One region of the Rhodopseudomonas sp. P1 genome, then DNA from elsewhere that is predicted to be linked to it. Evidence: predicted binding sites of a transcription regulator. Region 1 holds the regulator's gene; each other region holds the start of a gene.
The links. The regulator LexA, encoded in region 1, represses DNA repair genes until DNA is damaged. The targets are predictions, from matches to a motif close to TGTTCNNNNTGTGTTCNG.
Positions count from the first base shown of each region.

Region 2: a site for LexA is predicted at 5,290-5,307, ahead of LRC39_RS05525 (PA0069 family radical SAM protein). Genes of this name have one in related genera too.
Region 3: a site for LexA is predicted at 3,308-3,325, ahead of recA (recombinase RecA). Genes of this name have one in related genera too.

Region 1 is NZ_CP088006.1:3,144,541-3,152,345, reverse strand. It holds gene gltX (glutamate--tRNA ligase) at 1-847, opposite strand, end outside; gene LRC39_RS14645 (glutamine--tRNA ligase/YqeY domain fusion protein) at 1,009-2,691, shown strand; gene LRC39_RS14640 (ComEC/Rec2 family competence protein) at 2,784-5,054, shown strand; gene lexA (transcriptional repressor LexA) at 5,114-5,824, opposite strand; gene LRC39_RS14630 (molybdopterin molybdotransferase MoeA) at 6,001-7,212, opposite strand; gene LRC39_RS14625 (hypothetical protein) at 7,411-7,740, shown strand; gene arr (NAD(+)--rifampin ADP-ribosyltransferase) at 7,792-7,805, opposite strand, start outside.
Region 2 is NZ_CP088006.1:1,174,604-1,182,408, forward strand. It holds gene ypfJ (KPN_02809 family neutral zinc metallopeptidase) at 41-958, shown strand; gene moaB (molybdenum cofactor biosynthesis protein B) at 1,094-1,642, shown strand; gene LRC39_RS05505 (CoA transferase subunit A) at 1,755-2,573, shown strand; gene LRC39_RS05510 (CoA transferase) at 2,570-3,322, shown strand; gene LRC39_RS05515 (bifunctional helix-turn-helix transcriptional regulator/GNAT family N-acetyltransferase) at 3,482-4,423, opposite strand; gene LRC39_RS05520 (glycosyltransferase) at 4,581-5,147, opposite strand; gene LRC39_RS05525 (PA0069 family radical SAM protein) at 5,329-6,489, shown strand; gene LRC39_RS05530 (ribonuclease HII) at 6,585-7,481, shown strand; gene LRC39_RS05535 (glycosyltransferase family 39 protein) at 7,553-7,805, shown strand, end outside.
Region 3 is NZ_CP088006.1:4,270,160-4,277,964, forward strand. It holds gene gcvP (aminomethyl-transferring glycine dehydrogenase) at 1-1,715, shown strand, start outside; gene recA (recombinase RecA) at 2,130-3,221, opposite strand; gene LRC39_RS19735 (hypothetical protein) at 3,718-3,975, shown strand; gene LRC39_RS19740 (hypothetical protein) at 3,993-4,181, opposite strand; gene LRC39_RS19745 (hypothetical protein) at 4,475-4,621, shown strand; partial or broken gene LRC39_RS19750 (hypothetical protein) at 5,010-5,394, shown strand; gene LRC39_RS19755 (hypothetical protein) at 5,688-5,828, shown strand; gene LRC39_RS19760 (Crp/Fnr family transcriptional regulator) at 5,900-6,577, opposite strand; gene LRC39_RS19765 (hypothetical protein) at 6,738-7,004, opposite strand; gene LRC39_RS19770 (peptidylprolyl isomerase) at 7,045-7,173, opposite strand; gene LRC39_RS19775 (PaaI family thioesterase) at 7,302-7,763, shown strand.

The sequences.
Region 1 (7,805 bases):
GCGTGGTAAAGATTTCCTGATCGCCGTGGCTCCAGCCGAGTCGGACCAGGTAGTTGCGCAGCGCAGCGGGCAGGTATCCCATCGCGCGGTAAGCATCGACGCCGAGCGCGCCGTGGCGCTTCGACAGCTTCGAGCCGTCGGGACCGTGGATCAGCGGGATGTGTGCCATCACCGGCAGCTCCCACTCCATCGCGTCGTAGATCTGCTTCTGGCGCGCCGCGTTGATCAGATGGTCGTCGCCACGGATGACGTGGGTGACGCCCATGTCGTGGTCGTCGACCACCACTGCCAGCATGTAGGTCGGGGTGCCGTCGCCGCGCAGCAGCACCAGGTCGTCGAGGTTCTCGTTCTGCCAGGCGACACGGCCCTGCACCTGATCCTCGATCACGGTCTCGCCGGTCAGCGGTGCCTTCAGGCGGATGGTCGGCTTGACGCCTTCCGGGGCCTCGGAGGGATCGCGGTCGCGCCAGCTACCGTCGTACAGCTTGGCACGGCCCTCGGCGCGGGCCTTGTCGCGCATCGCCGCCAGCTCCTCGGTGGTGGCGTAACAGCGGTAGGCCTTGCCGGCCGCCAGCAGCTGCTCGGCGACCTCGCGGTGCCGCGCCGCGCGCGCAAACTGGTAAACGGTGTCGCCGTCCCAATCGATCCCGAGCCATTTCAGCCCGTCGAGGATGGCGTCGATCGCCTCCTGGGTCGAACGCTGACGGTCGGTGTCCTCGATTCGCAGCAGCATCGTGCCGCCGTGCTTGCGCGCATACAGCCAATTGAACAGCGCGGTGCGGCCTCCGCCGATGTGCAGAAAACCAGTGGGCGAGGGCGCGAAGCGGGTGACGACGGGACGGGTCATTCGAACCAAATGCAGGGAAGGGAACGCGCCGGAGCGGCGCGCAGGGTGTATAGCAGGATCGGCGCATAACTAAAGTGGTCCGCGCAGCCCCTGGGGGTTGGCGCGGGGCGGCGGATTTGGCAGATACCCCTTTCGGTTCCGACCAGTAGGACGATTGACGCATGACGACGGCAGATACAGCGGCGGGCGAGGCAGGGCGCGACTTCATTCGCGACATCGTCCAGGCCGATCTCGACAGCGGGAAGCACCGGACCATCGTGACCCGGTTCCCGCCGGAGCCCAACGGCTATCTGCATATCGGCCATGCCAAGTCGATCGCGCTGAATTTCGGCATCGCGCAGGAATTCGGCGGGCGCTGCCATCTGCGGTTCGACGACACCAATCCGACCAAAGAAGAACAGGAATACATCGACTCGATCCAGGCCGACGTTCACTGGCTCGGCTTCGACTGGGGCGAGCATATGTTCTACGCCTCGGACTATTTCGAGCAGCTCTACGCCTGGGCGGAGCTGATGATCAAAAACGGCGACGCCTATGTCGACGATCAGTCGCAGGACGAGATCCGCGCCAGCCGCGGCACGCTGACCGAGCCGGGCAAGAACAGCCCGTTCCGCGATCGCTCGGTCGAGGAAAATCTCGACCTGTTCCGGCGGATGAAGGCCGGCGAATTCCCGAACGGCGCGCGGGTGCTGCGCGCCAAGATCGATATGGCGTCGGGCAACATCAACCTGCGCGATCCGGTGCTGTACCGCATCCTGCATGCGCACCATCCGCGCACCGGCGACAAATGGTCGATCTATCCGAGCTACGACTACGCGCACGGCCAGTCGGATGCGATCGAGGGCATCACCCACTCGATCTGTACGCTGGAGTTCGAGGATCACCGGCCGCTGTACGAATGGCTGCTGTCGAAGCTGCCGGTGCCGTCGCAGCCGCGTCAGTATGAATTCGCGCGGCTCAACATCACCTACACGCTGCTGTCGAAGCGCGTGCTGACCGAACTGGTGCGCGGCGGCCATGTCGCCGGCTGGGACGATCCGCGGATGCCGACGATGGCCGGGATGCGGCGGCGCGGCGTGCCGCCGGCGGCGCTGCGCGACTTCGTCAAGCGGATCGGCGTCGCCAAGGCCAACAGCGTGGTCGATCTCGGCATGCTGGAATTCTGCATCCGCGAGGAATTGAACCGCACCGCGCAGCGGCGGATGGCGGTGCTGAAGCCGCTGAAGGTGGTGATTGAGAACTACCCGGAAGGTCAGACCGAGGAGCTCGAGGCGATCAACCATCCTGATGATCCGAGCCTCGGCACCCGCAAGATCGCGTTCGGCCGCGAGATCTACATCGAGCAGGACGACTTCATGGAGAACCCGCCGAAGAAGTTCTTCCGGCTGTCTCCGGGCAATGAGGTGCGGCTGCGTTATGCTTACTTCATCAAGTGCCGTGAGGTGATCAAGAACGAGGCCGGCGAGATCGTCGAGCTGCGCTGCACCTATGATCCGGAAACCCGCGGCGGCAACGCGCCCGACGGACGCAAGGTCAAGGCGACGATGCACTGGCTGCCGGCGGCGCAGTCGGTGAAGGCCGAGATCCGGATCTACAATCAGCTGTTCGCCAATCCGGCGCCGAGCGCTGCGAGCTTTGCCGATGACCTCAATCCGCAGTCGCTCGAGGTGCTGACCGAGGCGCGGATCGAGCCGGAGACGGCGGCGAGCAACTCGACCGAGCCGCTGCAGTTCGAGCGTCAGGGTTACTTCGTCCGCGATCGTGACTCGACACCGGATAAGCCGGTGTTCAATCGCACCATCGGGTTGCGCGATACCTTCGCCAAGGAAGTCGCGAAGGGCTGAACTACCACCGATCTCGATTGCGCTCCGCCGGTGATTGCCGGCGGAGGCATTCTGCTCCACTGTTCCGCTCGCGGCGGACGGGGGCGGGTGCCGTGGAGCGGCGCGATCGGACCAGAGCACGGACATGGCCGACCGGGGCGCCGGCGGGCGCCGGTGCGTTGCTGCCGTCCGGTTTGTCGTGGGGACCGGCTTTTCTTGATCTTTTCCGCGACTGGGCGCGGGCCGAGGCGGGGCCGGGCCGGTTGCTGCCGTGGACGCCGGTGGCATTCGGCGCCGGTATTGCCTTGTACTTCGCCGCCGATCACGAGCCGGTTGCCTGGGTGGCGGCAGCGACCGCGGCAGTGTTCGGAATCGTGGCTATCCTGCTGCAGCGCAGCCAGGCCTTCGCACCGGTCCTGTTGCTGGCGGCCCTGGTGGCAGGCTTTGCGACCGCGTCGCTGAAAGCGGCGCGGATCGCGCATCCGGTGCTGGCCGCGCCGGTGTTCGCAGCGGAGCTGCGGGGCTTCGTCGAAATCCGCGAAGAGCGCGAGCGCACCGACCGCTTCGTTCTCCGCGTGACGCAGATGCAGGCGGCGCGGGCACCATCGCTGGAGCGGGTGCGGCTGTCGGTGAAGAAGGGAACGGCGCCTGCGGTCGGCAGCTTCGTGACGCTGAAGGCGCGGCTGCAGCCGCCGCTTCAGCCGCTGCGACCGGGCAGCTACGACTTCGCGCGCGATTTGTACTTCCAGGGCATCGCTGCGTCCGGCTTCGTGCTCGGTGCAATTACCACCGCCGAGCCGCCGCAGGATGGCGGCTGGCGCTTGCGCTACGCCGCGGTGATGCAGGGTCTGCGCGATGCGATCGACGCCCAAATCCGCGCGTCGCTGGGCGGCGATCCGCGCGCGATCGCCACCGCGCTGCTCACAGGTAAGCGAGACGCGATCTCGACCCCGGTGAACGATGCGATGTTCATCTCCGGTCTCGGTCACGTGCTGTCGATCTCCGGCTATCACATGGCGGTGGTGGCCGGCGTGGTGTTCTTCGCGCTCCGCGCCCTGCTGGCGCTGATCCCGCGGCTGACCGTGACGTTTCCGATCAAGAAGGTCGCGGCCGCGGTCGCGCTGATGGCGGCCGCGTTCTATCTGGCGCTGTCGGGCGCGGAAGTCGCGACCCAGCGCAGCTTTCTGATGACCGCGGTGGTGCTGATCGCCGTGATGGTCGACCGCCGCGCAATCACGTTCCGGACGCTGGCGCTGGCCGCACTGGTCGTGCTGCTGATCGCGCCGGAAGCGTTGGTGCATCCGAGCTTCCAGATGTCGTTCGCGGCCACACTCGGCCTGGTCGCGCTGGTACAGATCGGCATGCCGGCGCTGTTCGCGCAGGCCGATAGTTCGACTGCTGCGCGGGTGGCGCTGTGGGGCGGGCGGGAGATTGCGCTGCTTGCGCTGGCCTCGCTGGTCGCCGGCTTCGCGACGATGCCGTACGCGGCCTATCACTTCCACCGCATCACGCCCTATGGCGTGCTCAGCAATCTGGCGGCCATGCCGGTGGTGTCGGCGATCGTGATGCCGGCGGGGCTGCTCGGGCTCGCGGCGATGCCGTTCGGGCTCGATGCGCCGTTCTGGCGGATCATGGAACTCGGGATCGACTGGATGATCCTGGTCGCCCAATGGGTGGCGTCGCTGCCCGGCGCGGTCGGCCGCGTGACCGCGTTCGGTAGCGGCCCCTTGCTCGTCGCCTCGCTCGGTATCGTGATGCTCGGTCTGCTGCGCTCGCCGCTGCGCTGGGGCGGGGCGTTCGGCGTTGGCGTCGCCATCGCCTGGGCGGCGCTGACGCCGCAGCCGGAGGTACTGATTGCCGGCGACGGCAGGCAGGTCGCGGTGCGCGGCGCCGACGGCCGGCTGCACCTGATGCAAAGCGGCGCGGATACCTTTCGGCTGAAGGAGTGGCTCGCCGCCGATGCCGATTCCCGCGCCCCGGATGCAGCGTCGCTGCGCGCCGGCGTCTCCTGCGATCCGGACGGCTGTGTCACGCCGCTCGCCGACGGACGGCTGGTGGCACTGTCGCTCCGGCCCGACGGGCTCGCCGACGATTGCGCCCGTGCGGTGCTGATCGTCACCGCCGGCCAGCCGCCGCCGGATTGTGCCGCACGGGTGATCGGCCGGGACGAATTGCAGGCGAATGGCGCGCTGGCGCTGCGGCGGAGCGGAAATGATCCAGGGCTGTTCGTGGCGGAGGCCGCCCGACCTCGCGGCCAGAGCCGGCCCTGGGCTCCAGCGGCCGCGGCGGCGACGGACGCGGCTATCTCGACCGAACCTTCAAGCCGTCGCCGTGCGCCGATCGACGCCACGCCGGCGCCGCAGGACCAGGTGGGCGACGAGTAGGACGCAAAGGTCCGCACGCCGACGGCAGAGCGGGCGATCAGCTCTGCCCGCTGCGCGCCTCAATACTTGCGGTACAGCCCAATCAGCTTGCCCTGGATGCGGACGCGGTTCGGCGGCAGGATCCGTACCTCATAGGCGGCGTTGGCCGGCTCCAGCGCGATCGAGGCGCCGCGGCGGCGGAAGCGCTTCAGCGTGGCTTCCTCTTCGTCGATCAGCGCCACCACGATGTCGCCGGTGTCGGCGATGTCGTTCTTCTGGATCAGCGCCATGTCGCCATCGAGGATGCCGGCTTCGACCATCGAGTCGCCGCGCACTTCCAGCGCGTAGTGTTCGCCGCTGCCGAGCATGTCGGCCGGCACGCTGATAGTGTGGCTGCGGCTTTGCAAGGCTTCGATCGGCGTACCGGCCGCAATCCGGCCCATCACCGGCACCGCGACGCTGCCGCGATCGTGGTCATCCTCGGCCGGCGCCGGGCTCGGCGGCCGCACCTTGCCGAGATTGCCTTCGATCACGCTCGGGGTGAAACCGCGCCGGCTGTTGCCGGGCATCCCGCCGGTGTCGGGCAGCTTGATGACTTCGATCGCGCGGGCGCGGTTGGGCAGCCGCCGGATGAAGCCGCGCTCTTCCAGCGCAGTGATCAGGCGATGAATGCCGGACTTCGAACGGAGGTCGAGCGCATCCTTCATCTCGTCGAAGGACGGCGGCACGCCGGCCTCCTTCAGTCGCTCGTTGATGAATTTCAACAGCTCAAACTGCTTGCGGGTCAGCATCGGCAAATCCCCAGTCGGCGATGATGTGCCGGTTCGAGGTGCGTTTCGGTTCGGGCCACGAGCCCTTGTGAGAGCGTCATCGTCGCCGAATCTCGAAAACAAATCATGAACGGACACTATCTGTTCGGGGTGTGTTCCGCAACCTCTTAATCGAAATCTAGGATTTTCACGGGTCGCTATAGCGGGAGCTTAAGGATGACGCAGGGTGAACCGGCCGGTGCCGCCGGCGCGAAAGCCGGGCGCACGATCAGCGCTTCCGCGGTCGCCAGCCGTGCCAGCAGCGACGAATCCTGGCTGTCGACCGGAGTGGCGATCTGCCGTCCGGTTTGGTCGCGTGACAGCGTGGCGCGCAGATAGTCTTCGCGCTGATCGTTGCCGGGAAGGTCCGCGCCGAGCAGCGCCGGCTCGCGGACATGCCTTGGCTTGCTCATGCCGCACAGCGCGCGGATCAGCGGCACCATGAACAGCACCGCGCAGACGTAGGACGACACCGGATTGCCGGGCAGGCCGATCACCCGCATCGGGCCGAGATGACCGTGCATCATCGGCTTGCCCGGGCGCATCGCGATCTTCCAGAACGCGATCGTGGTGCCTTCGGCTTCCAGCGCGCCCTTGACCAGATCATGGTCGCCGGCCGATGCGCCGCCGGTGGTGACGAGCAGATCGACGCCGAAATCGCGCGCCTGCCGGATCGCGGCCTGGGTCGCTTCCAGCGTGTCGGCGGCGATGCCGAGGTCGATCACGTCGGCGCCCTCGGCGTGCGCCAGCGCACGTAGCGCGTAGCCGTTGGAATAGACGATCTGGCCGGGGGCGGGTGTCGTGCCCGGCATCACCAGCTCATCGCCGGTGGCGAGCATCGCCAGCCGCGGGCGGCGATGCACCGGCAGCGCCGCGTGGTTCATGCCGGCCGCAAGCGCGAGGTCGCGGTCGCTGAGCCGGTGGCCCTGGCGCAGCAGAACCTGGCTCTCCTTGAAATCGATTCCGGCCGGGCGGATGTGACGGCCGGATTTGACCGCTTCGTTGACGGTGACGCGGTCGCCGTCGCGCACGGTGTCTTCCTGGATCACCACGGCGTCCGAACCGTCCGGCACCACGCCGCCGGTGAAGATGCGCAGCGCCTCGCCTGGGCCGATGCCGATCGTCGAGGGGCGGCCGGCCGCGATCTCCCCGATCACCCGGAGCGTTGCAGGTGTCGCCGCCACGTCCGCAGCGCGCACCGCGTAGCCGTCCATTGCCGACATCGCCTGGGGCGGCTGGGTCCGCAGCGCTGCGAGATCGCGCGCCAGCACGCGGCGGTGAGCGTCCTCGATCGCGACCAGCTCGGTGTCGAGCCCGTGCGCACCAGCCAGTACCGCGGCCAGCGCGTCGTCGACCGGCATCAGAGCCATCGGGCTTCTCCCTCGCAGGCGAGTTGAAATCGAACCGTCACGATCCGGCTTTAGGTGGCGCGCGGCGCCCGCGCAAGATGCGCTCGGAGTCTACGGCGAGCGCGGCGTCCCGCCGCGTCGGCCTAAATCATTATTGTCGAACCGTCGTCTTCGCCTGTACGACCGGTTCCAGGCATCGAGCGGACGTGGAGCGCGCAGATGGAAGATTTCCCGAAATGGTTCCTGCGGATCATGGTCGTGGTCGGCATCATCGCGTTCGGCTCGGTGTATTGGATGCGCCACGACTGGAGCAAAGGCTGGGCGCCGTCGTTTAACGCCGGCGACTACGGCCCGCCGTCCGCATCCGCGCCTGAGCCTGCAGCGGCCCCTGCAGCCGCGCCGGCCGCAGCTTCGAGCGAAGCCGCGCGGCCTGCGGCAGCGCCGAGCGCGCAGCCGAGCCGTGCGTCCACGCCGTGCCAGCCGATCGGCCGCACCGCGAAGGGCGAGCTGGTGTACTCGATGGATTGCCGGGCGCTGCCGGCGCAGTAACGGACGGTCGCGGCGTTGCGCGCGAGCGCACGCCGCCGTGCTTCTGAAGCGCTAATCGATGATCT
Region 2 (7,805 bases), 2.0 Mb from region 1:
GGCCCCGAATCGCCGGTGCGGCCAAACCGAGGACAGGCTGATGCGTTTCGATGACTTCCGTCGCAGCGACAATATCGATGATCGCCGGGATCAAGAGGGCGGCGGGGGTGGTGGTGGATTCGGATTTCCGATGGGCGGCGGCGGTCTCGGCATCGGCACCATCGTGGTGCTGGGTATCGTCGGCTGGGCGCTTGGGATCGATCCGCGGCTGCTGATCGGCGGCGCCGAGATGATCTCGGAGACGACGCAGCATCATCAGGCCGACAGCCGGTCCGGCAAGCAGGGCGCGCCGACCGACGAGATGGGCAGCATGATCTCGGGTGTGCTGGGCGAAATCGACGATCGCTGGACCGAAATCTTCAAGGCCAACGGCCAGACCTATGTCGGGCCTAAGATCGTGCTGTTCCGCGGCCGCACCAATGGCGGGCGCTGCGGCATGGCGCAGGCGGCGATGGGACCGTTCTATTGTCCGCCGGACAAGCAGATTTTCATCGACACCTCGTTCTTCAAGCAGGTCGAGACCCGCTTCCGCGGCTGCTCCGGCTCGGCGTGCCAGTTCACCGCCGCCTACATCATTGCGCACGAGGCCGGCCATCACGTTCAGAACCTGCTCGGCATTCTGCCGAAGGTGACGCGGGCTCAGGAAGCTGCCGGCTCGCGCGCCGAAGCCAACGCGCTGCAGGTGCGGGTCGAACTGCAGGCCGACTGCCTGTCCGGCGTGTGGGTCAATCGCGAAAAGAAGAAGCGTCCGAACTTCATTGAGGACGGTGATATTGACGCCGCGCTCACCACCGCCGCCGCGATCGGCGACGACACGCTGCAGCGCCGCGCCGGCCGCGAAGTGGTGCCCGACTCCTTCACCCACGGCTCCGCCGAACAGCGCAAGCGCTGGTTCATGACCGGCTATCAGCAGGGCACCGTCCAGGCCTGCAACACGTTCGGGGCGGAGCGGCTGTAAGGTCTCGGCCTCACGGAAATTCTGAATTCGCCATGCCCGGCCGGTGCCGGGCATCCACGTGTTGCGATGTGACGACGACGTGGATGGCCGGGACAAGCCCGGCCATGACGCTGGTACAAGTTCGACGAGGCGGTTATGGCGAGCAAAGATCAACCGAAGCAATTCATTCCGCTCAACATCGCCGTGCTCACGGTGTCCGATACGCGCTCGCTCGATGACGACAGGTCCGGCGCCACGTTGGTCGAGCGGCTCAGCGGGGCAGGGCACAGGCTGGCGGCGCGGGAGATCGTCACCGACGATGTCGAGAAGATCCGTGCCATCATCCGTCGTTGGATTGCCGACGATGGCGTCGACGCGATTATCACCACCGGTGGCACCGGCTTCACCGGGCGCGATGTCACCCCGGAGGCGATCGAGCCGCTGTTTGAGAAGCGGATGGACGGATTCTCGATCGCCTTCCACATGATCAGCTGGGGCAAGATCGGTACCTCGACGATCCAGTCGCGCGCCACCGCCGGCGTTGCCGGCGCGACCTACATCTTCTGCCTGCCGGGTTCACCTGGCGCCTGCCGCGATGGCTGGGATGGCATTTTGGCCGCGCAGCTCGATTATCGCACGCGCCCCTGCAACTTTGTCGAGATCATGCCGCGGCTCGACGAGCATCTGCGCCGCAGCAAGAGCTGAGCCGCGCGCATCGGCATCAACCGTCGGCGTGCCTTGACAGGCGCGCCGTGCCACGGAACCATCGCCTCCAATCATAAGGCGCAACAAGGCGCCGCGACGATGGGAGGATGTTTTGGGCCAGATCGTTTCGATCGAGGCGCTTGCTGCGCAGATCTGCGACGGCATGATGGTGGCGGTGCCGTCCGACACCAGCGGCGTGGCGATGGCGGCGACCGCCGCGATCATCGCCAACCGGCCGCGCCATCTGCATCTCGTCTGTATCCCGATCAGCGGCCTGCAGGCCGATATGCTGATCGGGGAAGGTTTGGTCGGCACGGTCGAGACCAGTGCGATCTCGCTCGGCGAAGCCGGCGGCGCGCCGCGGTTCGCCGAAGGCATCCGCAGCAGCGCGTTTGTGATGAAGGATGCGACCTGCCCGGCGATTCTCGCCGGTCTCGTCGCCGGTCAGAAGGGCGTGCCGTTCATGCCGATCCGCGGCATCATCGGCAGCGACATCCTGAGCGCGCGTGACGACTGGAAGGTGATCGACAATCCCTACGCGCCGCACGATCCGATCGTGGTAGTGCCGGCGATCCGCCCGGATGTCGCGCTGTTCCACGCGCCCGAAGCCGATCGGTTCGGTAACGTCCGGATCGGCCGACAGACCGAACTCGCCGCGATGGCCTATGCGGCCAAGACCACACTTGTGACGGTCGAGCGCATCGTCGAGACTTCACTGCTGACGGACGAGAACGCCGCCGCCGGCGTGCTGCCAGCGCTGTATGTCAGTGCGATCGCCGAGGCCAAGAACGGTGCGTGGCCGCTCAGCCTCGCCGGCGAATACAACACCGACACCGCCGAGGTCGCGCGCTACGCCAAGATGGCGCGCTCGGCTGAGGGCTTCGCCGCCTACATGCAGGGCTTCGCCCGGAAGTTCGAGGCGGTGGCATGAGCATGGCGCCTGCGACTTCGCGCGAAATCCTGATCGCGACTATCGCCGATCTGCTCGACGGCGTCCGCACCGTCGCGGTCGGTGCCTCGTCACCGATTCCGGCTGCCGGCGCGATGCTGCTGCGCGCCCGCAATCAGAGCCGCGGCCGCGACCCGGTGCGGGTGATCGTGCTCGGCTCGCGTCAGCACAACTTCTTCACCAACGGTGCGTTCGAGCTGTTCGACGCCACCGCGCAAGGGCGGATCGACGCGTTCTTTCTTTGCGGCGGCCAGATCGACGGTCAGGCCAACATCAATCTGGTTGGCACCGGCGACTATCCGGCAAGCCAAGTGCGTTGGCCGGGCTCGTTCGGATCGGCGTTCATGTACTATCTGGTGCCGCGGGTGATCCTGTTTCGCGAAGAGCATTCGCCGCGCGTCCTGGTCGACCAGGTCGACTTCGTCAGCGCGCCAGGCGCGAGCGAGCGGATCTATCGGAGCGGGGGACCGTACGCGCTGCTCACCGGGCTGGCCCTGTTTGGTTTCGATCAGCAGCGCAAGCGGTTCTGTCTGCGCAGCGTGCATCGCGGCAGCTCGGCGGAGGAAATCCGTGCCGCCACCGGCTTCGACTACGACGCGCCTGCGCAGGTGCCGTTCACGCCGGAGCCGGATGCTGAAACGCTGGTACTGTTGCGCGGCCGTGTCACCGACGAGCTCGCCGAGTGCTACCCGCAATTTGCCGAAACGCTGGTGGCGGATCGGGCGGCGTAGGTGCTTCTTGTGGCTGCGACGTCCGCGCGGCGCGCAGCCGGCGAATGATGATCTGGAGAGCGGTCACGAGCGCGGCACGCCGCAGCGCCCGCCCACGTTTGGTGTGGAAGGCGATCAGCTCGGCGGTGACACGCGGCGGCTCGGTGCGCCGCGGCGGCATTACAGGCTCAGCTCCCAGGTCTCACCAATCAGGTCCTGGCCGAAGCTGCGATGCGGCTCGGCCGCGACACGCTGGAAGCCCGCGTCCTGATAGATCCGCCGAGCCGCGGTCAGGATGCTCTGCGTCCACAGTGTGACCTTGCGATAGCCGCAGTGGCGCGCGAAGCCGATCGCTTCGTCGATCAGCTTGCGTCCGAGCTGATGCCCGCGCGCCTGTGGCGTTACCAGCAGCAGCCGCAGCTTGGCGACGTCGTCACTGTCCCGCACCAGGAACAGTGAGCCGGCTTGGGCGCCGTCGTACTCGGCGATCCAGCAACGCTCGCGGCCTGGATCGTGCGACGCCAGGAACTGTCCGGCGATCTCCGCCACCAGGGCTTCGAACGACGCATCGAAGCCGTATTCGGCCGCATAGAATGCGCCGTGGCTCTGCACCACCCAGCCGATATCGCCGGGGCGCGGACTGCGCAGAATCGGCGGCGGCGCGCTCCCTGCACCAAGTAAACCCTGAATCGTGGACATCGCCGCGGTTAGCCGCGCCCGCTCGGCCGGCGGCAGGCCCGACAGCATCGCGGTGACTTCGTTCTGTGAACTGCGTTCGAGCTTGGCGTAAGCGGCGCGGCCCTTGGCGGTCAGCGTCAACAGATGCTGGCGCCGGTCGGCCGGTGAGGGGGATCGCTTCAACAGGCCGTCGTCGGCAAACCCCTGGATGATCCTGCTCAGATAGCCGGGGTCGAGCTTCAGCTCGGAGCCGATCTCTTTGGCGGTCGGCGCGTCGCGATGTGCCAGCTCGTACAGAATCCGCGCTTCTGTGAGCGAGAACGGGCTGTCCATCAGCCGCTGCTCGAGCACGCCGAGCCGTGCCGTGTAGAACCGGTTGAAGGCCCGCACCAGCGCGACCGCGTCGCCTTGGCTCGATTGCTGCTGCGCGATGGCTGCTTCCATTCGTCGTCTCCGGTCGCGGCCCTGGGCGGTCTCCTGGCGAGATCGGTGGGGCCAGCGGAACCATCTCAGCCGGATTAATTGCCTCTGTCAACAAAATGATTGCCGGAGGCAACTATTAAGACGTGCTGTTTGATCGAAGGGCAGCTTCGAAGCGAGGTCAGGCGGCGAGGATGACGCGGCTGCGCAGCAGGGTGCGGGATGCGCGGCCGAGGTCGCGCGGCAACGTTGCTTCCGCGCCATGTCCCGCGTGCCCGCCGAGTCGAACATAATGGTCGCGCGCGATCACCAGCCCCTGGTCAGCGCTGGAGCTGGAGAAGCTGCGGATCAGCGACATCAGGCCTTCGCGCCACCCGCTCGGTGCGTAGGGCGATCTGGCGTAGCGGAAGATGCCGGCGCGCGCATGGCCGCTGGCGGAGACGCCTTCGATGAATTGGGTGGTCTCCTCGATCCAGCCCGGATCGAGCACCGCACCGGCATGGAGAAACATCAGCCAAGGCGAGCGGGCTTGCTTGGCTCCGGCCGCGAGCGCTTCGGCGCGATTGCCGTCGAAGGCGAGGTAGTTGCAGCCGGCCACATCGGCGACGCGGGCGATGGTGTCGCTGCCGCCGCGATCAACCAAGGTCACGTCGCTGACGACCCCGGCCGCAGCGCCTGGGACTAGCGACGCCAGCGTGGCGACGGCGGTCCGCTCGACGCCTTCGGTAGAAATGATCACACTCAACATGTCCGGCGGGTGACCCTACGACGACAGATGCGCGCCACGCTTAGCACCTCACTGCCGCGAAATCAGCCGCGAATTGCGCAATGCCCATCATCCGGGCAAACTCCGGCGCGTTGCTGGTGACAGACGGTGCGGGCCGAACGTTTGTTCTTGATTTGTTCTATCGACTCGCTATCTTGGACGCATGAGCAGAGCATCCAATGCCCTCAAGCGCCCGCCGGTCACGGCGCCCTCCGAGCCGGTGGGCGCGCCTTCCCCTTCCCCCGCCATCGAGGCGGCGGTCGACGAGCAGCGGCGCCGCGGTCGCGGCGCGCAGTCCAACGCCAGCGGCCGCTACGAGGCCGAGGCGCGAACCGCCTTCGACGACGGCTGGGAAAGCCTGGAGGACCTGCCGCCGTTCAAGACCACGGTGGCGCTGGATACCGCTCGCAAAGTCATCACCCGCAACGACTCGCCCGATATCGGCTTCGATCGCTCGATCAATCCGTATCGTGGCTGCGAACACGGCTGCGTGTACTGCTTCGCGCGGCCGACCCACGCCTATCTCGGGCTATCGCCGGGACTGGATTTCGAGTCCCGGCTGTTCGCCAAGCCCGATGCGCCTGCGTTACTCGAGCGTGAGCTGGCGGCGCCGGAATACGAGCCGCGGATGATCGCGATCGGCACCAACACCGATCCGTATCAGCCGATCGAGCGCGAACGGAAAATCATGCGCGGCATCCTCGAGGTGCTGGAGAAGACCGGCCACCCGGTCGGCATCGTCACCAAGTCCGCACTGGTGGTGCGCGACATCGACATCCTGGCGCGGATGGCCAAGCGGCAGCTCGCCAAGGTGGCGCTGTCCGTCACCTCGCTCGATCCGAAGCTCGCCCGCAGCATGGAGCCGCGCGCTTCGGCACCGGCGAAGCGACTTGAAGCGCTGAAGCTGCTCGCCGACGCCGGCATCCCTACCACTGTGATGGTGGCGCCGGTGATCCCGGCGCTCAACGACATGGAGATCGAGCGCATCCTCGATGCCGCCGCCCATGCCGGCGTCAAGGAGGCGAGCTACGTGCTGCTGCGGTTGCCGCTGGAAGTGCGCGATCTGTTCCGCGAATGGCTGATGGCGAACTATCCGGACCGTTATCGCCACGTCTTCACGCTGATCCGCGACATGCGCGGTGGCCGTGACTACGACTCGCAATGGGGCACCCGGATGAAGGGGACCGGCCCGATCGCCTGGATGATCGGCCGGAGGTTCGAGACCGCCTGCACGCGGCTCGGACTGAACAAGCGCCGCTCCAAGCTGACCCTCGATCATTTCGAGAAGCCGGAGAAGGCCGGGCAGCAACTCAGCCTGTTCTGAGGGCAGGGGCCCGGTTCCCGCTGGTCTCGCTGAATTGCGGGCATGATCCGGAGTTTACGGTTGCGCCGGCTGTGCCTCGCCCGCAGCATCGCGGCATGATTCGGGATACGAAACAGCCGATCAAGGTTCCGACCAAGCTCGCGAGCCGATCGGGCGGCAAGGCCGTCAGAGCGGATGGCGGGAAAGCGTCCACCACGAAGGTTCGGGCTTCGAAGACTGCTGCGTCCAAGGCCGTTTCTTCCAAGGCCGGCGCGAAGGAAGCCGCCGGCAGCAAGCCCGCCTCTACCAAGGCGCTGAAGGGCGTGATCGCGGTGGCGCCGCCGAGCTTCCGGCGCGAGCGCACGCTGATCAAGCGCGGCATCTGGCCGATCGCCGGCTGCGACGAAGCCGGCCGTGGTCCGCTGGCTGGTCCGGTGGTGGCGGCCGCGGTGGTGCTCGATCCCAAGCGCGTGCCCAAGGGGCTCGACGATTCCAAGCGGCTGACGGCAGAAAAGCGCGAGGCGCTGTTCGACGAGATCTGCGCCACCGCACAGGTTTCGGTGGTCTATGCCTCGCCGGAACGGATCAATCGCGACAACATTCTGCGCGCGTCGTTGTGGGCGCTGACCCGCGCGGTGCATGCGCTGCCCGAGATGCCGCGCCATGTGTTCGTCGACGGCCGCGACCGGCTGGCAACCAAATGCGACTGTGAAGCTGTGATCGGCGGCGACGGGCTGATCGCCTCGATCGCCGCGGCCTCGATCATCGCCAAGGTGTCACGCGACCGGCTGATGTGCCGTCTCGCCGAAGAATGCCCCGGCTATGGCTTCGAGCAGCACAAGGGCTACGGCGTGCCGGAGCATCTCGATGCGCTCGCCCGACTTGGTCCGACGGTGCATCACCGCCGCTTCTTCGCGCCGGTCGCCGCAGCCTGGCAGAAGATCGAAGGCGCTCGGCCGCCGCAGATCCGCGACCTGTTCGAGGCCGACGTCACGGTCGAAGCCATCGCGTGAGTGCGGCGGCGCCGGTTGCGCGTGCGGCCGCCGGGCTCTATCACGGTCAGACCGATTTTCGCTGGCCCCACATGCGCTTCGCCTCCCTGATCGTCGAACTGATCCGCGCACGGCCGCTGCTGGTGTTCTGGCTGGTGGTGTGCGCCCAGGCGCTGCTGTGGGTGCTGGTGCCGACGCTGTTCTACGTCAGCCCTCCCGGCGATGTGGCGGTGGTGCTGGCCTATGGCCGCGAGTACCAGGTCGGCACCGATCTTGGTCCGCCGCTGGCGTTCTGGCTCGCCGATGTCGCGTATCGGGCCGCCGGTAATCACATGATCGGCGTCT
Region 3 (7,805 bases), 1.1 Mb from region 1:
ACGCCATCGTGGCGCGCGCGGAAGCCGAGAAGATCAACCTGCGGATCAATGCGTCTTCGCTCGGCATCTCGCTCGACGAGACCACCACCCCGGCGATCGTCGAAGCGTTGTGGCGCGCCTTCGGTGGATCGCTCGACTACGCGACTGTGGAACGCGACGCAGGCGACGCGATCGGCACCGCGCTTCCGGCGGCGCTGAAGCGGACCAGCGATTACCTAACCCAGCCGGCGTTCCAGGACTATCGTTCGGAAACCGAACTGCTGCGCTACATGCGCAAGCTGTCCGACCGCGATCTGGCGCTCGACCGCGCGATGATTCCGCTCGGCTCCTGCACCATGAAGCTGAACGCCACCACCGAAATGATGCCGCTGACCTGGCCTGAATTCGGCAGCCTGCATCCGTTCGTGCCGAAGGCGCAGGCCGCCGGCTATCACGTGCTGTTCGCCAGGCTGGAAACCTGGCTCGCCGAGATCACCGGCTATGATGCGGTGTCGCTGCAGCCGAATTCCGGCGCGCAGGGCGAATATGCCGGCCTGCTGGCGATCCGCGGCTATCATCTGTCGCGCGGCGAGCCGCACCGCAAAGTCTGCCTGATCCCGTCGTCGGCGCACGGCACCAACCCGGCCTCCGCCGCGATGGCCGGCATGGACGTGGTGGTGGTCGGCTGCGACGCCCATGGCGACGTTGATGTCGACGATCTGCGCGCCAAGGCCGAGGCGCATTCGGCCAACCTCGCGGCAGTGATGATCACCTATCCGTCGACCCACGGCGTGTTCGAAGAGCATATCCGCGACATCTGCGACATCGTCCACACCCATGGCGGTCAGGTTTATCTGGACGGCGCCAATCTCAACGCGCAGGTCGGCCTCGCCCGCCCCGGCGATTACGGCGCCGACGTCAGCCATCTCAATCTGCACAAGACCTTCTGCATCCCGCATGGCGGCGGCGGTCCGGGCATGGGCCCGATCGGCGTGCGCGCGCATCTGGCGCCGTTCCTGCCGGGCCATCCGGCCGAGGGCGAACCGCTGAACGGCGGCCTGCATGGCGGCGGTACGGTGTCGGCGGCGCCGTGGGGCTCCGCGTCGATCCTGACGATCTCCTACATCTACATCCTGATGATGGGGGCGGCCGGCCTGAAGCGGGCCACCGAGATCGCGATCCTCAATGCCAACTACATCGCAGCAAGGCTGCAGCCGCATTTCCCGGTGTTGTATCGCAACGCCCGCGGCCGGGTCGCGCACGAGTGCATCGTCGATCCGCGTGCGCTGAAGACCACCACCGGCGTCACCGTCGACGACATCGCCAAGCGGCTGATCGACTACGGCTTCCACGCCCCGACCATGAGCTTCCCGGTGCCGGGCACGCTGATGATCGAGCCGACCGAGTCGGAATCGAAGGCCGAGATCGACCGGTTCTGCGACGCCATGATCGCGATCCGCCGCGAGATCGCGCAGGTCGAGGACGGCCGCTACAAGATCGAACAGTCGCCGCTGCGCCACGCGCCGCATACCGCGCACGATGTCACCAGCGCCGAATGGACCCGGCCCTATCCGCGGACCGAAGGCTGCTTCCCGGCGCCGAACTCGCGCACCGACAAATACTGGAGCCCGGTCGGCCGCGTCGACAACGTCTACGGCGACCGCAACCTGATCTGCTCGTGCCCGCCGGTCGAAGACTACGCGCTGGCGGCTGACTACGCGCGGGCCGCGGAGTAGCTGCCGCCGGTGGCTCGCCGCATGGAGAGGCCGGCAGCCTCGGCCACGAAGAACAACGTCATCGCCGGGCTCGACCCGGCGACCCATCCTCTTCGCAATTGCCTCGGTTGAGCGCACTCCGCGCGATGAAGGCGCGGGCCTTCGCCACGCCGGGGCGGCTACGGCCGCGCAGGCGGGTCAAACCCGCGCATGATGTCTGTTTGAAGAGCGCTTCGCCACAGCCTGTTCACTCCTGATCAGCAATCGAGCCGTCTCAAAACGAATGCGGCGAGCGCCGCGGGATCCCCGGCAACAGGGGGCCGCAACACTCGCCGTCTTAAAAAACGTTGGCTTCAAGAAAGATAGGCTCCAGGCCGGCATACCGCTCGCCGATCTGAAATCATGCGACAGGCATCAGCCGGCCGCGAGCGTATCTCACTCCTCGATCGGCTCTTCGCCGTCGGCGTCGCGCTCGGGCGAGCCGGCGAGGATTTGTTCGGCGATCAGGCCGGAGTTCTGGCGGATCGCCGCTTCGATCTTGGCGGTCATGTCCGGGTTGGAGCGCAGGAACGACTTGGCGTTCTCGCGTCCCTGGCCGAGCCGCTGGCTGTCATAGGAGAACCAGGCGCCGGACTTCTCGACGATGCCGGCCTTGACGCCGAGGTCGAGGATCTCGCCCATCTTGGAGACGCCCTCGCCGTACATGATGTCGAATTCGACCTGCTTGAACGGCGGCGCCAGCTTGTTCTTCACCACTTTGACGCGGGTCTGGTTGCCGATCACCTCGTCGCGCTCCTTGATCGCGCCGATGCGGCGGATGTCGAGGCGGACCGAGGCGTAGAATTTCAGCGCGTTGCCGCCGGTGGTGGTTTCCGGCGAGCCATACATCACGCCGATCTTCATCCGGATCTGGTTGATGAAGATCACCATGGTGTTGGACTTGTTGATCGACGCGGTCAGCTTGCGCAGCGCCTGGCTCATCAGGCGGGCCTGCAGGCCGGGCAGCGCGTCGCCCATTTCGCCTTCGAGTTCGGCGCGCGGCACCAGCGCCGCCACCGAGTCGACGATCAGCACGTCGATCGCGCCGGACCGCACCAGCGTGTCGGCGATTTCCAGCGCCTGCTCGCCATGGTCGGGCTGCGAGATCAGCAGGTCGTCGACATTGACGCCGAGCTTGCGGGCATAGACCGGGTCGAGCGCGTGTTCGGCGTCGATGAAGGCGCAGATGCCGCCCTTCTTCTGGGCTTCGGCGACGCAATGCAGCGCCAGCGTGGTCTTGCCCGACGATTCCGGTCCGTAGATTTCGACGATCCGACCCTTTGGCAGACCGCCGACACCGAGCGCGATGTCGAGCCCGAGCGACCCGGAGGAAATCGTCTCGATTTCCATCGCGCGGTCGTTCTTGCCGAGCTTCATCACCGAGCCCTTACCGAACTGACGTTCGATCTGGGACAGCGCGGCGGAGAGCGCCTTGGATTTGTCCATGGAAGAACCTTCGACGATACGCAATGCGGTGGGGGCAGCCATCAACGTGCTCCTTATGGACGGATTCGCCAACTGGACAAACAGGCGCCGGGCTCAGCCGGCAAAATCAACGTACCCCATTTGTTCTCCGTTCGCAATATGTTCTTGTTGAAGTCTGGAGCCTTCCCGACGGCCAGCAGCACAATTTCGGAATTCGGGCGGCCGCTCGGGCTGGAATGCATCCGCCCAGTCCTGACGACGTGCGGTGGGAGGCGACTCAGGGCCGATTAGCCAACAGAGCCGAGCCGGCGGCCGCAAAGGCATCGAACAGAAACTCCAAGCTATGGAGTTGCGAAACTAACCAGGTCGGGACGGCCGCCTGCTAAGCAGCAAGTCGCTAAGCCGTTCCTGCCGACCGAGAGCATCACCAAGGCGATTAGCTCGCGCTTGCAGCCTGGTCGAGCTTCCTACTCAAATCAGCTCGCGTCCCGCCGTACGAACCGCCGTCCCGTGCCGCGCCTTCACCCTTTCTCAACCCGGCTTCGCCACAACTGAAAGGATGGATAGCCTTCTTGCCACTCCCAAGATCCCGGACAAAGTGCGGGTGCTGTGCGGCCGCTGCCGCGTGCCGTTCCGGGAGAAGATCAAGAACATGCGGGAAGGGTTTCAGACCCAGTGCCCGAACTGCAACCGGCTGATCACCTTCTCCAGCGACTCCGCCGATCTCGGCGTGCAGCGGGCGATGACCGAGGCACGGCGGATCCGCAATGGCGGCGCCGCGGCGGCGGTGTATGGCGGCGGCACTGAGCGGCTGTGAACGCTGCGCCGGAAGGCTCAGCGCAGGTTCTGGATGCCCCACATCACCAACAGCATCGCCGACACGCAGACCGCGGCGTAGATCGCCCATTTGGTCAGGCCCGCGCCGGTGCCGCGCTTGAAGGCTTCGAGCAGCCGATAGGTCGCGACGATCCAGGGCAGGATGATTCCGACCGCGACGGCGTCGACCACGTACCAAAAACTCATCTTCCATCGTCCCGTGCAATGACCGCGCGCCAGCTTTACCGCAGCCGCCCCGCTCCACCATCCATTCCTTCGGCTGAGGGCAATCGGCCGCAGCGGCGGTATCGGCAGATCAGGGTTTTCCTGACAGCACTGGCCGCTCCCCCTGGAACTGGCGGACAGCATTTCGGATCGACAGGCATTTTCGCTCGTACTAGCCTGAGGGGGCCATCCGCTTCGACAGGAGACGTGACCGACGGGCGCGCGCGCTGCGATGGCCGCCGCGTCCTATGGGAGCAAACGAACAGGAGAGCGTCTTGGACAAATTTCTCCGCGACGAAAACCTGAAATTGTATCGCCGACTGCTGTCGGAGACGACCGACGAAGACCGCCGCCGGGTGCTGAAGCAATTGATCGCGCAGCTCACCCAGCATCATGCCCACCAGGGGCATGGCGGTTCGTAACGCCAACGGTATTTGATTTTACGCATAGGCAACGCCGAGCGGCCGCCGCTAGCCTGCCGCCGTCATTGCCGAGCTTTCTAGAGGTGGGGAGTTTCGACCGTGACCGGAGCCCCGAACACGGCCTCGTTCGGGGCTCCTTGTTTTTTGCGGGGATGTTTTTTGTGGGTCAGTGACCGCGCTCGTCCCGTCGCAGCGCCAGACACGTCGACCCTCCCTATCGTCGCTCCTCTGATCATTGCGAGTGCCGCGCAGGTTCCGTTTCATTCGGAACCCGACATGCTCTAGGCTTCGCGCCGCGGGTGCGCAGGACAGCGCCGCCTTGCATCAATCAGGCTCGTCACCGCCGCGTGCAGCTTCGGCACCGGCTCTTACCGACAAGGAGACAGGAATGCGCCGGCAGGCCATGGACAGATTTCGGATCGGCACGCTGATTGCGCTGACGGGCGCGGCGATCGCCCTGGCGGGCTGCGGCGAAGGCTCGCGCGGACCGCAAGGCGAAGCCGGTCCGCAAGGCCCTGCCGGCCCGGTGACCGGCCGGCCCTGCCGGCAAGGACGGCGCCTCGATCTCCAGCGTCCGCACCCTGACCTCGACCAGCTGCCCGGCCAACGGCTGCCCGACCGCCTGCGGTGCCGACGAGGCGCTGGTCTCGGCGCTGTGCGTCGGCAACGGCTCGGCACGGTTCAGCGACAACATCACGATCGAGAACGGCATCATGACCGCGCGCTGCGGCGCCAGCTCGGTGCGCATCGAGGTGAGCTGCGCCCGCAAGTAATCGCGCGAGGGTTGAGCAAACCAGCACAGGCCGCCGGTGTCCGACGCCGGCGGCCTTTTGCGTTCAGGATCAGCGGCTTGACGATTCGGTTGTGAACGCCCGCATCGATTACCGGCAGTATTAACCGGATTAAGCTTGCATGCGATTCAGTCGCAATTTAACGGTAAAATCATACGCTAATTGATCTAGATCAAGCGCATGGACGGCCGCACCCGGCAAGTCGTTCTCCTAGAACTAAAGGCGGAACCGGCCTTCCAATGTCGCATGTGCTCTATCAGTGTCCCCGGACCGGGATGAAGGTCCAGGCTTGGCTGCAGGAAGACCCCGGAAGCTCGGCGCAGACCACGTTCGAGCTGGTGCATTGCCCGGCCTGCGCGCAGATGCATTTCGTCGACCGCCGAACCGGCAGCCTGCTCGGCGACAAGAAGAAATAGCCGGCGCCCGCGACAGCGCGCCGGGCACAGACGGACGAGGTCCGCCGCACTCCATCGATCAATTGCTGTGGCTATTCGGGCTTTCGGGCAGGCTCGACCGCGCGCGGCCGGTCCGGCAGCACCGCATTGCGCAAGGTGGGGTGCACCTCGATCCGGCCGTTGTAGTCGATGAAGCCGGCCTTGCGAAACTTGTTCATGAAGAAGCTGACGCGCGACCGGGTCGTCCCGATCATCTCCGCCAGCGTCTCCTGGCTGATCTCGATCGGCACCGGCCGCGACGCCTCGGCCGGGTCCGCAAGCAGCAACAGCAGCCGCGCCAGGCGCTTCTCGCTGTTGTTGAACAGCTGATCGATCAGGTCGTCTTCGACCCGTGAATTGCGCGCCACCAGGTGCCGGGTGAACAGCTCGCACATCGCCGGCTCACGCTGCAGCGTCGCCATCATCGACGCGTTGGTGATGCTGGTGAGGGTACAGTCTTCCAGCGCAATCGCGGTCGCGCGGCGGCGATGATCGAGCAGACCGCTTTCGCCGAAGAATTGTCCGGGCTGCAGGATGGCGACCACCGCGCCCTTGCCCTGCTCCGACATCACCGACAGCTTGATGCGGCCTTGCTGGATGTACATCACGCAGTCGGCGGCTTCGTCTTGCGTGAAAATGGTCTGGCCGGCGCGAAATTGCAGAACGGCGCGTCCCGTACCTGCACTGCGAAGAAAGACCTTTGGATCGAACGGCACCTCGCGCGACGTCACGTGATATCCTGCGAACGAAAACGAATGAGTCAGTCGGATCCGGCCGCGCAACGAGTTGCGTACGCCGGGGTTCCGTCCGCGCATCATCCTCAAATCGCAGAAAAAATCTGTGCCGTTTTGACCACCTGCCTATCGCCGCAGCAGTGGCCGTTAGACGAGCTTAATTGCTCTGCTGAGTCTTGCGCTTGGCCTTGGGCTGGGTCGCCTCGGCGCCGCGGACACCGCCCCACGGATCGTTCGGCGCCTGCGCATCCGGAATCTTACGCAGCGATTCCTGGTAGGCCTTCTGCCGGACCGCGTCCTGGGCCTTCTCTTCCGGGGACTTATGCTCGATCTCCGGCACCAGATTGACGTGCGGGCCCTCGCCCTGGGCCAAAGCCGGCCCCGTCAGCAGGGCCAGGACGGCAACGCCGTGCAGAATCTTCATCGCAAACTCCCTTTCGCGCGAGCCGTGCCCGGCCGCAGCGCTACAGATGATCCGACCGGCAGGATTTCGGCGATTGCCAATCTTCCCAGATCGGACCGCATTTGGTGCAACCGTTCAGCACGATCGCCGTCACCACCAGGCCGACCACCAACGCAACTCGTCTGACCATCGTGTCCCCTTTCGGATGCCGCCGAACTTAAGGGATCGACCGTGTCGTTTTCAAGCCGTCCCGAATCGGATGGGATGCTGCGAAACGCCGCGAAACATGCGGATAATCAACGAGTCAGGGAGAGACGCATGGCAGAGCAGCAGGTGGCGGAGTTCGGCCTTCAGGAGGCGCGGCAGATGCTGCAGCAGGCGTTCGCGCCCTGGGTGCTGGACCTCGGCCTGTCGATCGAAACCCTCGAGCTCGATCCGCCTTCCGGCAGCCCGGCCGACTGGCAGCCCGGCGCAACACTGCGGATGGCGTTCTCCGAGCGGCTGTGCCGCAGCGGCGGCGTGGTCTGCGGCCAGGCCCTGATGGCGCTGGCCGACACCGCGATGGTGTTTGCGGTCTGCGCCGGCAACCGCGGCTTCCGGCCGATGACCACGGTCGATCAGACCACCCATTTCCTCAAAGCCGTCGCCTCGACCGACGTCATCGCCGACGCCCGCCTGGTCCGGCTCGGCCGCACCATGAGCTTTGGACGGGTCACGCTGCTCGGCGCCTCCGACGGCAAGCCGGTGGCGATGGTGTCGAGCGCGTTTGCGATGCTGTAAGCGGGCCGGGCGGCGGCTTCACAGGCGCCGCGCCGACAGCCG